DNA from 3 places in the Desulfitobacterium sp. THU1 genome. Region 2 is predicted to be linked to each of the others. Evidence: riboswitches for the same ligand, from Rfam matches in the RefSeq annotation. Region 2 holds a riboswitch; each other region holds the start of a gene.
What was found. A riboswitch is a leader RNA that binds a small molecule or an ion and turns the genes downstream of it on or off. The one in region 2 is predicted to bind molybdenum cofactor.
Positions count from the first base shown of each region.

Region 1: linked by a shared signal. The riboswitch ahead of mobB (molybdopterin-guanine dinucleotide biosynthesis protein B) and the one ahead of moaA (GTP 3',8-cyclase MoaA) in region 2 are both predicted to bind molybdenum cofactor.
Region 3: linked by a shared signal. The riboswitch ahead of AAC978_RS14640 (molybdopterin-binding protein) and the one ahead of moaA (GTP 3',8-cyclase MoaA) in region 2 are both predicted to bind molybdenum cofactor.

Region 1 is NZ_JBBWUA010000017.1:36,277-39,552, forward strand. It holds gene AAC978_RS12630 (FecCD family ABC transporter permease) at 1-848, opposite strand, end outside; gene mobB (molybdopterin-guanine dinucleotide biosynthesis protein B) at 937-1,452, opposite strand; molybdenum cofactor riboswitch at 1,545-1,675, opposite strand; gene AAC978_RS12640 (class I SAM-dependent methyltransferase) at 1,998-2,621, shown strand; gene AAC978_RS12645 (4Fe-4S binding protein) at 2,735-3,276, opposite strand, start outside.
Region 2 is NZ_JBBWUA010000004.1:171,267-174,542, forward strand. It holds gene mobA (molybdenum cofactor guanylyltransferase) at 293-907, shown strand; molybdenum cofactor riboswitch at 1,093-1,217, shown strand; gene moaA (GTP 3',8-cyclase MoaA) at 1,304-2,275, shown strand; gene moaC (cyclic pyranopterin monophosphate synthase MoaC) at 2,278-2,763, shown strand; gene AAC978_RS05965 (MOSC domain-containing protein) at 2,801-3,235, shown strand; gene AAC978_RS05970 (MogA/MoaB family molybdenum cofactor biosynthesis protein) at 3,235-3,276, shown strand, end outside.
Region 3 is NZ_JBBWUA010000024.1:33,997-37,272, forward strand. It holds gene AAC978_RS14625 (PRK06851 family protein) at 1-109, opposite strand, end outside; gene AAC978_RS14630 (hypothetical protein) at 242-367, opposite strand; gene AAC978_RS14635 (NifB/NifX family molybdenum-iron cluster-binding protein) at 479-868, opposite strand; gene AAC978_RS14640 (molybdopterin-binding protein) at 933-1,955, opposite strand; molybdenum cofactor riboswitch at 1,949-2,083, opposite strand; gene AAC978_RS14645 (Crp/Fnr family transcriptional regulator) at 2,278-2,982, shown strand; gene AAC978_RS14650 (4Fe-4S dicluster domain-containing protein) at 2,987-3,276, opposite strand, start outside.

The DNA of each region.
Region 1 (3,276 bases), on a different contig from region 2:
GATCCCCCCACCAATATGGATACAGGGAGCAACTTCTGGTAATTAGGCCCTGTGATTGCTCGGGCGAAATGAGGGATAACCAGACCAACCCAGCCAATCATGCCGCTGATGGAAACTGCAGTAGCAGTGAGAAAGGTTGCACAAATAATGACGATCAAACGTAATCTATCTGTGTCGACTCCCATACTCTTGGCCTCTTCATCACCAAAGGCCAAGAGGTTTAACTTCCAGCGCAAAAGCCAGAGGGGAATAATGCCAATGATCATGCACGGAAGAACCATAGTGATATCTTTCATTTGGATAGAACTCAAACTACCCATCAGCCAATAGGTAATTGCCGGTAGTTTTTCATAAGGGTCTGCCACACATTTAATCAGAGAAACCAATGAGGTAAAAACCGTCCCGACTAACATGCCACCAAGAACCAGGATAAGGGTTATCTCACCCGAATTTTTTATTTTGTTGCCGATAAAATAAGTAAGCCCTACAGCTAACAGACCAAAGACAAAAGCGGATACTGTGATCCCCAGACTACCCCAAGAATAAAGGATGGCCAAGGTCGCTCCAAACCCAGCACCTGCGGATACACCTAAAATATCTGGAGAAACCAGTGGGTTTCTGAATGTACCCTGAAAAGCCGCACCGGAAACGGATAAAGCAAAACCGATCAGAATAGCACCGAGAATGCGCGGAATACGGATATCGAAGATGATGGTTTGAACCGTGGAAGATACTGTAGTTTCAACGCCAAATAGTTGTCTTGCCAATGTACCCCAAACATCCACTGGGTGAATGGGATATCTACCGACAGAAAGTGCGATGATTGATAAAAATATGATAATGATCATTAACAGAATCGGCCTTAATCTGCTCGATCTGTCACTATGGAATGAGCTGCTATACTTTGCTTCCATTTTTTAAGCAAAGACCTCCTCTCTACTTAATATTTTTATTATAAGTTTCCATATAAAATTTTATTGCCCTGACAATGCCTTCTACGTCTTCAATGTGGTAACAAGGAACACCGATACTCCAGACTTTATCACTGGCAATGGCTAAGAGCTCCTGGGGCTCAGAAATAAGATGCTCGCTGCGGGCGCAACGATGAACTTCAATTTTGGGTTTCCCACTTATTCTAAAACCTTCAGTGAGAATAATATCCACCTTATCGATTCGGCTGATTAAATCATCCAGCTCCTTTTCTTCATCAATCTTTTGAATAAGAGCTATTTTCTCCGCCGAGGCGATCATGACTATATCGGCCCCTGCTTGTGCCATTTTCCAGGAATCTTTGCCCGGCACATCCATATCAAAGCGGTGGGCATCATGTTTAATAGTAGCAATTTTTATCCCATCCTGTTTTAACCTAGCCACTACTTTTACTAACAAGGTGGTTTTTCCGGTACCAGATGGAGCTACAAAAGAAATAACCGGCGTATTATCATTCATCATCTTTTCTGCCTCCTCACATAGTTTAGGATTCTTTTGAGTTTCCCAATAAAGAAAGACACTTCTACGAAAATTGAGATACATGAAGAAGTGCCTTATCGGCTTCATTTCCTCCTTTCCATATCGGGGGGATGTTCGATTTCTCAATCATCCCTGTGGGTAATCTACCCAGGCCTTATTGCCATAGTTTACCCGTAGGCAATAAGGCTCGGAGTGCTATTTAATTAGCTCACGGTCCAATGGTTTGAAATCAAGTGCACTTAATCACTAATATAGCAAGAACCGTGCCAGTCAACGAAAGCCCTTCAGATCGCTATTTCTCAGGGCTCTAGCTTTTCTAAAGGCTACAAACTCGTTCCATAATGAGACTCTCTTTTTCAATATGAAAAAGAGAGTCTTACTCACGCATAGACGAAATGCCCTCCAAACGTGTTGCTCACGTAGGAGGGCATTGGTGACTGCGCTTTTTCCTCGCCATGGTGTCTTGGTAAATGATAGAATGGAAACAAATATTGTCGGTGAAAATAACTATAGGAGGCAGAAATCCTATGGCACAAAATAATAGTAGCAGAACCAACGACGACCGAGGGATTACTCTGTTTGACCGGATCGCGCCGGTGTATGGGCTTTACTTTAATTATCAAACTCGCAGGTATCAGATGAATCTGGAAAAGGTCAAGCAAGAGTTCCCCTTACCTATATGCCCAAAAGCCTTGGATGTGGGGTGTGGTACAGGTGCTTTATGTTATGTACTGCAAAATCAGGGATGGGAAATTACCGGGGTGGAGCCCAGTCGAGGCATGCTTGGCGTCGCTACAAAAAAGCTCGCCAATCTAGAGATTCCGCTCGTGCGAGCCGACGTGCTAGCCGGCCTACCCTTTCCTGATCAAAGCTTTGATGTGACCCTAGCTTCTTTTGTTGCCCATGGATTAAATGCCGAGCAGAGAAAAGCCATGTACAGGGAGATGAACAGGGTGGCAAAAGAATATGTGATCCTTATTGATTATAACCAAAATCGCTCCTTCATCACGGATATGGCAGAAACCCTAGAGGGCGGTGATTATTTCAACTTTATTAAGCAAGTGGAGTCAGAGCTTAAGGAAGTCTTTGACCAAATTGATATCATCCCCACGGGTCCCCATTCGTCATGGTATATCTGTCGGGCGATTTAGCTGGCATTTCCCCATCCATGCTTGAAAGTTAGAAATTGCCTCCTAATCGAAATGTTGTCGTTGTAAAGTCATATATTTCTCCATAATGGTGGCTTCTGCATCGGTGGCGATGATTATTGTTTTAAATATTCCTTAATCTGACTGAAACTATATCCTGGCGACACCTCTTCAATCGACTTCATTTGGGTTTGAGCAGGAACTCCATCCGGTATTTTAAAAAGTTGGTAGAACTCATTTAGATCCATCTTTAAGCTCTCTGCTGCTTCGCGTATGGTCATCGAACCCTTAATCCCACTCACATCGACTTTATTAGGGTTATTATCAGCTTCAGACTTTTCCGCCTGTAAATCTCCATTGCTTACCCCCTGCTCCTCTTTGCTCACCTCAGACACAGCTGAGCTCTCCTCTAGCTCAGCCTTCTCTTTTGCAGCATCAAAGTCATATTCCGGAGCTTCCTGAGAAATTTCGCTCATCTTTGTAGACTTGGCAACTTTTTCCGGAATTCCAAGCTTTTCATAGAGTTCGGGCAGGGATAAACCTGTCGCTGAGGCCGCTTCCTCAATGGTGTAATACCCTTTGACCTCAGAAACAGGGATGATCTCCCCTTCTTTTAAAGGAGCAGGTATGGTCTGGAAGTTCCCTGTCGCATCGGCGA
Region 2 (3,276 bases):
TCGCTTTGTCTGGTGCTTAGTTGACTTTCCCTCATAGAGGAGGACAAGTCAACGCAAGCAAGCTAGTTTCCTATGTGCGCTGAGAGGATAAAGGAAACTCGCGACAGGCTGAGTTTTAACTCATATTAGGGAATTGACTAATTGACTAGCCCGTATATGGGATAAGTTTACAGGAGTGTCAAGGGTATTCATTCAGTGTATACCCTTGACACTTCTACTTTATAGTAAGGGTTTGCCTGTGTTACAATAAAGACAGATTTAAAGCATTGATAGTGCAAAGGAGACATATGTGATGGGTGCTAATCACGGACAACACCTTTTGCCCATGACTGGAATAATCTTATCTGGAGGTAAAAGTTCCCGCATGGGAAGCAATAAGGCCTTTATCGAATGGGATGGCGTACCACTTATTGAGAGAAGTCTATCTGCATTAAGGATGGTTTTTTCGGAAGTAGTCGTTAGCAGCAATCATCCAGAGTTATACGCTAGCTATGATGTTCAGGTGGTTAAGGATAACTATCCGGATCGGGGTCCTCTTGGAGGTTTAGAAGCTTGTCTAAGAGTAGCCCGCTATGATCATACATTTTTTGTAGCCTGTGATATGCCCTTCTTGAACTCGGAAGTGATTCGTTTCATGGCCAGGGAGATTGACGAAAAGGATATTTTGGCCCCGGAGATAGGTGGAGGATTTTATCCTCTCCATGCCTTCTACCATAAAAGCTGCCTGCCCGTCATTGAAAAGCAGTTAATGGCCAACCGCTTAAGCTTGAGAGACGTTTTTCGTCTGTGTAGCGTTCACTTTCTAAGAGAAGAAGATTTTCGAGACTTTCCAGAGATTCAACTGAATTTAAGTAGCGTCAATACTCCCCAAGAGTGTTTAGCGCTAAAAAAACAACAGATGTCTTGACACAATGGCAAATTTTCTCACAGGGGTATGCTGATAGAATCGCTTTTCACAAATGGAAAAATGGTGTATACTAAATATAAAATATCATTTATAATATGAATCATAGATATAAATCGAATACAAATGTAATAGGAATATAACAATAAGACTAATATAAGAAGAGTTTCTTCTTAATGCTTAATTAAATACGTTTTATGCTCCGAAACTGGTGACCTAAAGTTTTACTATGGTTGACCAGACTGTGTGAAAGCACCGGGTATGACTGGAAACGGTCTTGCCTCCCATTTGGAAAGGAGTCTGTAGTAAATGCGGGATAGTTCCGCGGTTGTACAGACCGTGGAGCTTTTTTTATTTGCTTGTAGGGTAGATAGTAAAAGATGAAGGGTGAGGAAATCTATGCAAGATCAATATCAGCGCAAGATTGAATATTTGAGGATTTCCATTACAGACCGCTGCAACCTACGCTGTCAATATTGCATGCCGGCTGAAGGAGTCCAATGGATTCCCCATGATTCTATTTTGTCCTATGAAGAAATTTTACGCGTTATGCAGATTAGTACTTCTCTTGGATTCAAACGGTTTCGCATCACTGGGGGAGAGCCACTAGTTCGGGCAGGAGTTCTCGACTTTTTGCAAGAAGCATCGCAAATCCCGGGAGTAGAGGATCTAATGATTACAACCAACGGTCTGCTACTTCCGGAAATGGCTGCGGATTTAAAAAAGGCCGGGGTCAGCAGAGTCAATATTAGTCTTGATACCTTCAACCCTGAAAAATTCAGAGAAATAACTCGGGGAGGGGATGTTAACAAAGTCATAGAGGGCATTCATCGTTCCTTAGAGGTTGGTCTTCATCCCGTAAAACTCAATGTTGTGGTAGTGCGCGATCTAAATACCCATGAGCTACCTCGTTTTATGGAATTGGCTCGCGATTATCCGCTCCATGTGCGTTTTATTGAGCTTATGCCGATTGGCGTTAGCTCAGATAAACGTAACGAGTTCGTGTCGATTGATGAGATGAAAGAGAAGCTTGGTCTAGAGGGCCTTAAACCGACTCATGATATTCGAGGTGGTGGTCCTGCAGAATATATCACTTCTGAAGGTTTTAAAGGCAGCATTGGTTTTATCAGTGCTCTAAGCAAACATTTTTGTAACACCTGCAATCGGGTCCGTTTAACACCTGATGGGAAGTTGCGTTTGTGCCTGCATAGCGCGAATGAATTAGATTTTCGCAAATTGCTGAGATCTGACAAGAGTGATGAAGAAGTCAAACAAGCTTTGTCAGAGGCCATTTGGTATAAACCGGCAGAGCATCACATGAATAATGAAGCTTGGCAAGATCAGCGGATCATGTCTCAGATTGGAGGATAATGATGGAGTTAACGCACTTTGATGAAGAAGGTCGGGCAAAGATGGTCGATGTCTCAGATAAGTCGGAGACCATGCGGGTAGCGACAGCTCGAGGTAAGATAGAAATGCAGCCGGAAACTTTGGAAAGAATTCGCTCGGGGCAGATCGCCAAAGGTGATGTTCTAGCGGTAGCCCAAGTGGCTGGAATTATGGCAGCAAAGCAAACGTCTCAGCTTATTCCCATGTGCCACCCTCTAGCTATCACCGGGGCGAAGCTGAACTTTGAGATCGTTCCTCCCAGGACCATCGAAGTTGAAGGGATCGTCAAAGTTACTGGGAAGACGGGGGTCGAGATGGAAGCACTGACGGCAGTCAGTGTAGCGGCCTTGACTATATATGACATGTGCAAAGCCATTGATAAAACGATGGTTATCGGAGAGATTCGCCTTATGGAGAAAACCGGAGGCAAGAGCGGACATTTCGTTCGGAAAGAAGATCATAACGGGTGAAGCTATGAACTCGAGTAAGAATTTGGAGGAAAAGAAAATGGCTAAAATTATTGCAGTATGTACCAGTGAGAAAAAAGGTATGCGAAAGAAAAATGTGGGCGAAGGGGTACTAAAGGTAAACTTCGGGATTGAAGGAGATGCTCATGGTGGAGATTGGCACCGGCAAGTAAGCTTATTGGCGATGGAAAGCATTAAGAAAATGCAAGATATGGGACTTGATGTTGGACCGGGGGATTTCGCTGAAAACCTGACCACAGAGGGGATTGACCTCGTCAGCTTGCCCATTGGCACGAAAGTCAAGATCGGCGAGTCCGGTGTTGGGGAAGTGACTCAGATCGGGAAAGAGTGCCATACTCGATGTGCTATCTACTATCAAGCAGGTGACTGTGTTATGCCTAAGGAAGGAATCTTTATCCGTGTTTTAGAAGGTGGACCGATTAGTGTCGGAGATGTCGTAGAGGTGATGGAGTAATGTTAAGAGTCGGGGTCATTACCGCTAGCGATAAAGGCTCG
Region 3 (3,276 bases), on a different contig from region 2:
TATAGATATGGGTCGCATCAGTATCAGCTAAGTACTTGTAATAAGAATGAAAACCAAGATAAGTCACACCACCGGGGAACATTTTTCTAATCACTGGATTTTTCGACATATTGACTCCCCTTTCCAAAGGAATGTTCCTGCATCAATAATAGTATTCAGCTGCAGGCTAATGGGTGACAAGAAAAGATTCCCCATCAAAATATAAAAAGAGGACCAGCTTACGCTGATCCCTCTCCATGAGTTAAGGATGCCTGTACCCTTTATAGTCGTAGATGTTCCGTTCCTTCTGCATATCATATTCTTGATAATGCGGGTCTCTCACGGTAACAGGAGATTTGGGACGCGATACTTTTTTATGTTTTCCCATGCCAAAATCCGCCCTTTCTACGCCATAGTTTGAGCACCCATACTTATTCTGAGTATATTCTCACTTCAATATGCAGTTTTGATGTAGTTTTGCCTTGAGCGAAAAAATCAATCAATGGTGATGGTGATGCCCGTGATCATGATTGTGTCCGTGATCATGATTATGGTTGCAAACAGCATTAGAAGAAACAAAGGTTCCGTCAGCATAGGATTGGGCGACAGCGCTTGCCGGTCCATTAGCTCCGCGAAGGATTTCTAGTCCAGCATTTTCAAGGCCGCTGATAGCTCCCGGCCCAATTCCCCCACAAATAACGGTCTCAACTCCTTTAGACTTTAAGAGTTGGGCAATCCCTTCGTGTTGATGCTGAAAATTTGCTGTATCGATGCGTTCTTGGCCGGAAACCTTTCCCTCTTGAATCTCAAAGAGAGTAAAGGCTTGACTGCGACCAAAATGCGCGTTCACAAGTTCCCCTTCTGTCGGAATGGCAATTTTTCTGTTCATCATATAAACCTACCTTTCGAAACTGGATAAAATACTTGCCTGGCAATACGTTTGGGGTGTTTGTTTATTTTCCGAAGGAACAATGAGGATAGGTACATTGGGGACATTCTAAGCACAATCCTCCATGCCCGTATTTGGCGATTTCTAGTCGGGTCAGACGCTCTCCAGCAAGAATCCGCGTAGCGACAAGGTCAAAGACCGTTTTCCGAGAGTACATCACACAACCCGGCAATCCCATGATGGGAATATCATCTAAATAAGCCAGTAAAAGCATTGCCCCAGGAAGCACAGGGGTACCATAAGTCACCAGTTCCCCTCCTAGTCCTTTGATAGCAGTTGGCGTCAAATCGTCTGGATCTACAGACATTCCCCCCGTTACAAGGACCATTTCTGCTCCCTGAGCAATATGTTCACGGATGCGTTCTTGAATCATTTCCACATTATCATCGGCAAAGGTTTGTCCCAAGAGCTCGGAACCCCATTCGGCCACCTTCCCTTGGAGCACAGGTCCAAATTTATCTTGAATTCTACCGTGGTATACTTCACTTCCAGTAGTAACCACCCCAACCTTTTTCGATTGGAGGGGGCGAATTTGGAGGATGGGTTCTTTAAACTGACGAGTAATTTCCTCTGCTTCCAGAATAACTTTTTCGTCAATCATTAAAGGTACAACTCGTGTACCGGCAATTTTATCGCCCTTTTTAACCGGACGATGATTGTGCAACGTAGCAAGAATAATATGTTCAATAGAATTTAAAGCGTAAATACCTTCCTCGGATGCATAGATTAAGCCATCTAGTTCGGCAATCAAATTGACCTTGCCCTCTTTTGTCTCACTAAATTTTAACCCCGGTCCAGCTACGGCTTTCGCCAGACGCTCTGCTGCTTCATCCTCGTGTATAAGTCCCGGTTTCTGGTCCCATACATAGATATGTTCTTTTCCCATACTAAGGAGTACCGGGATATCTTCTTCCTTGATTACATGACCCTTTCTGAAACGAGCATCCTTGGTCTTTCCGGGAATAATTTGAGTCATATCGTGCATAAGCACAGCCCCAATGGCATCCTGTATCTTGATCTTTTGCATTGATTTTTCCTCCTTTTCGTATGCAGAAGGCATGTTCATTTCTAAACACACCCCGGTTTCAGAATTCTGAAACGGCCTAACACCATAGAAAAACCCTTAGGCTATTAGGCTCGGGTTACTATTATTATAAACTAAAACTTCATTATGGGAAATAAAATAATAGGACATTAATAATATTGCCGTTATTATCCGTATCAAATATTATTAGTGTCCGTTATTATCGTAATCCATAAGAGGGTTTATTTAAGTCCGTAGCGAATTTTTACTAATTAGACAATCGATCAGGCCATTGATTTACTTGAAAAGAGGTGACCCATTCCCCATGACAGTCAATAAAACTGGATTCGAAATATTTCATAAGGATCCCCTTTGGGAAAAGCTACCTGAATCATTCTGGGAATACTGTGCGTCCCATGGAAGGATCAGGCAATTTGCTGCGAAGCAATTTCTTTTCTTCACCGGTGAGGAAGGTAATTATGTCTACTTTTTGCTCAAAGGCCGAGTGCAAATCTTATTGATGAGCGAATTTACTGAGAAGATTTTTCGGATTCTTCAAGCCCCTGCCTTTTTCCCAGAGGTCATATTTGATAGCAAGGTATATCCTTATGCAGTCATTACTACCGAAACATCGGAGGTATTTGTGTTAGAACGGAGAATCCTTCTCCAGTATCTTAAGGAAAACCCTTCCGACCTATGGCCTTTTTATCAAAATATGGCTTTGGATCTTCGCCGCGCCTATCGTCAAATCAAGAATATAGCTCTTGGGGATGCCAGATCCCGTTTAGGTGCAAAAATATTTGCTTTGGCACATGTCCATGGACAAGAGACGGACGAAGGAATAAATATTACTATTCCCCTCTCTGCCACAGATTTAGCGGGAATGTGTAGCTTAGCCCGAGAATCCGTAAGTCGTATTCTGGGTGAGCTTAAAGACCTGGGAATCTTGAAGATTGAGAAAAAGCTCATCACGGTACTTAGTCTTGAGCAACTACAGGAATGGATTCATGACCGTCAAAACTCCCTTTAAGCATTTACAACTCGGTACGACGGTCGAGAAAATGGGTAAGCCTTTCGTTGGGAAGGCAGTTTTCCAGATAGTCTTCTAGTAGTAAACCAATTTTTTGATAAACCTTATCGCTTCGAAACTTCTCCTTAGAAAGGCGAGCTAACTTAGGCTTCCTGCCGAGACGACCTCCCAAATAAAGATTCCAGCCAGACTCTCCAGATACTATCTTACCTGTCTTGCAAGTGCGAATACAATCCCCGCAACCAAGACAGAGCTCTTCATTAAACACTAAACCCTCTTGCCAAGTTAAGGCTT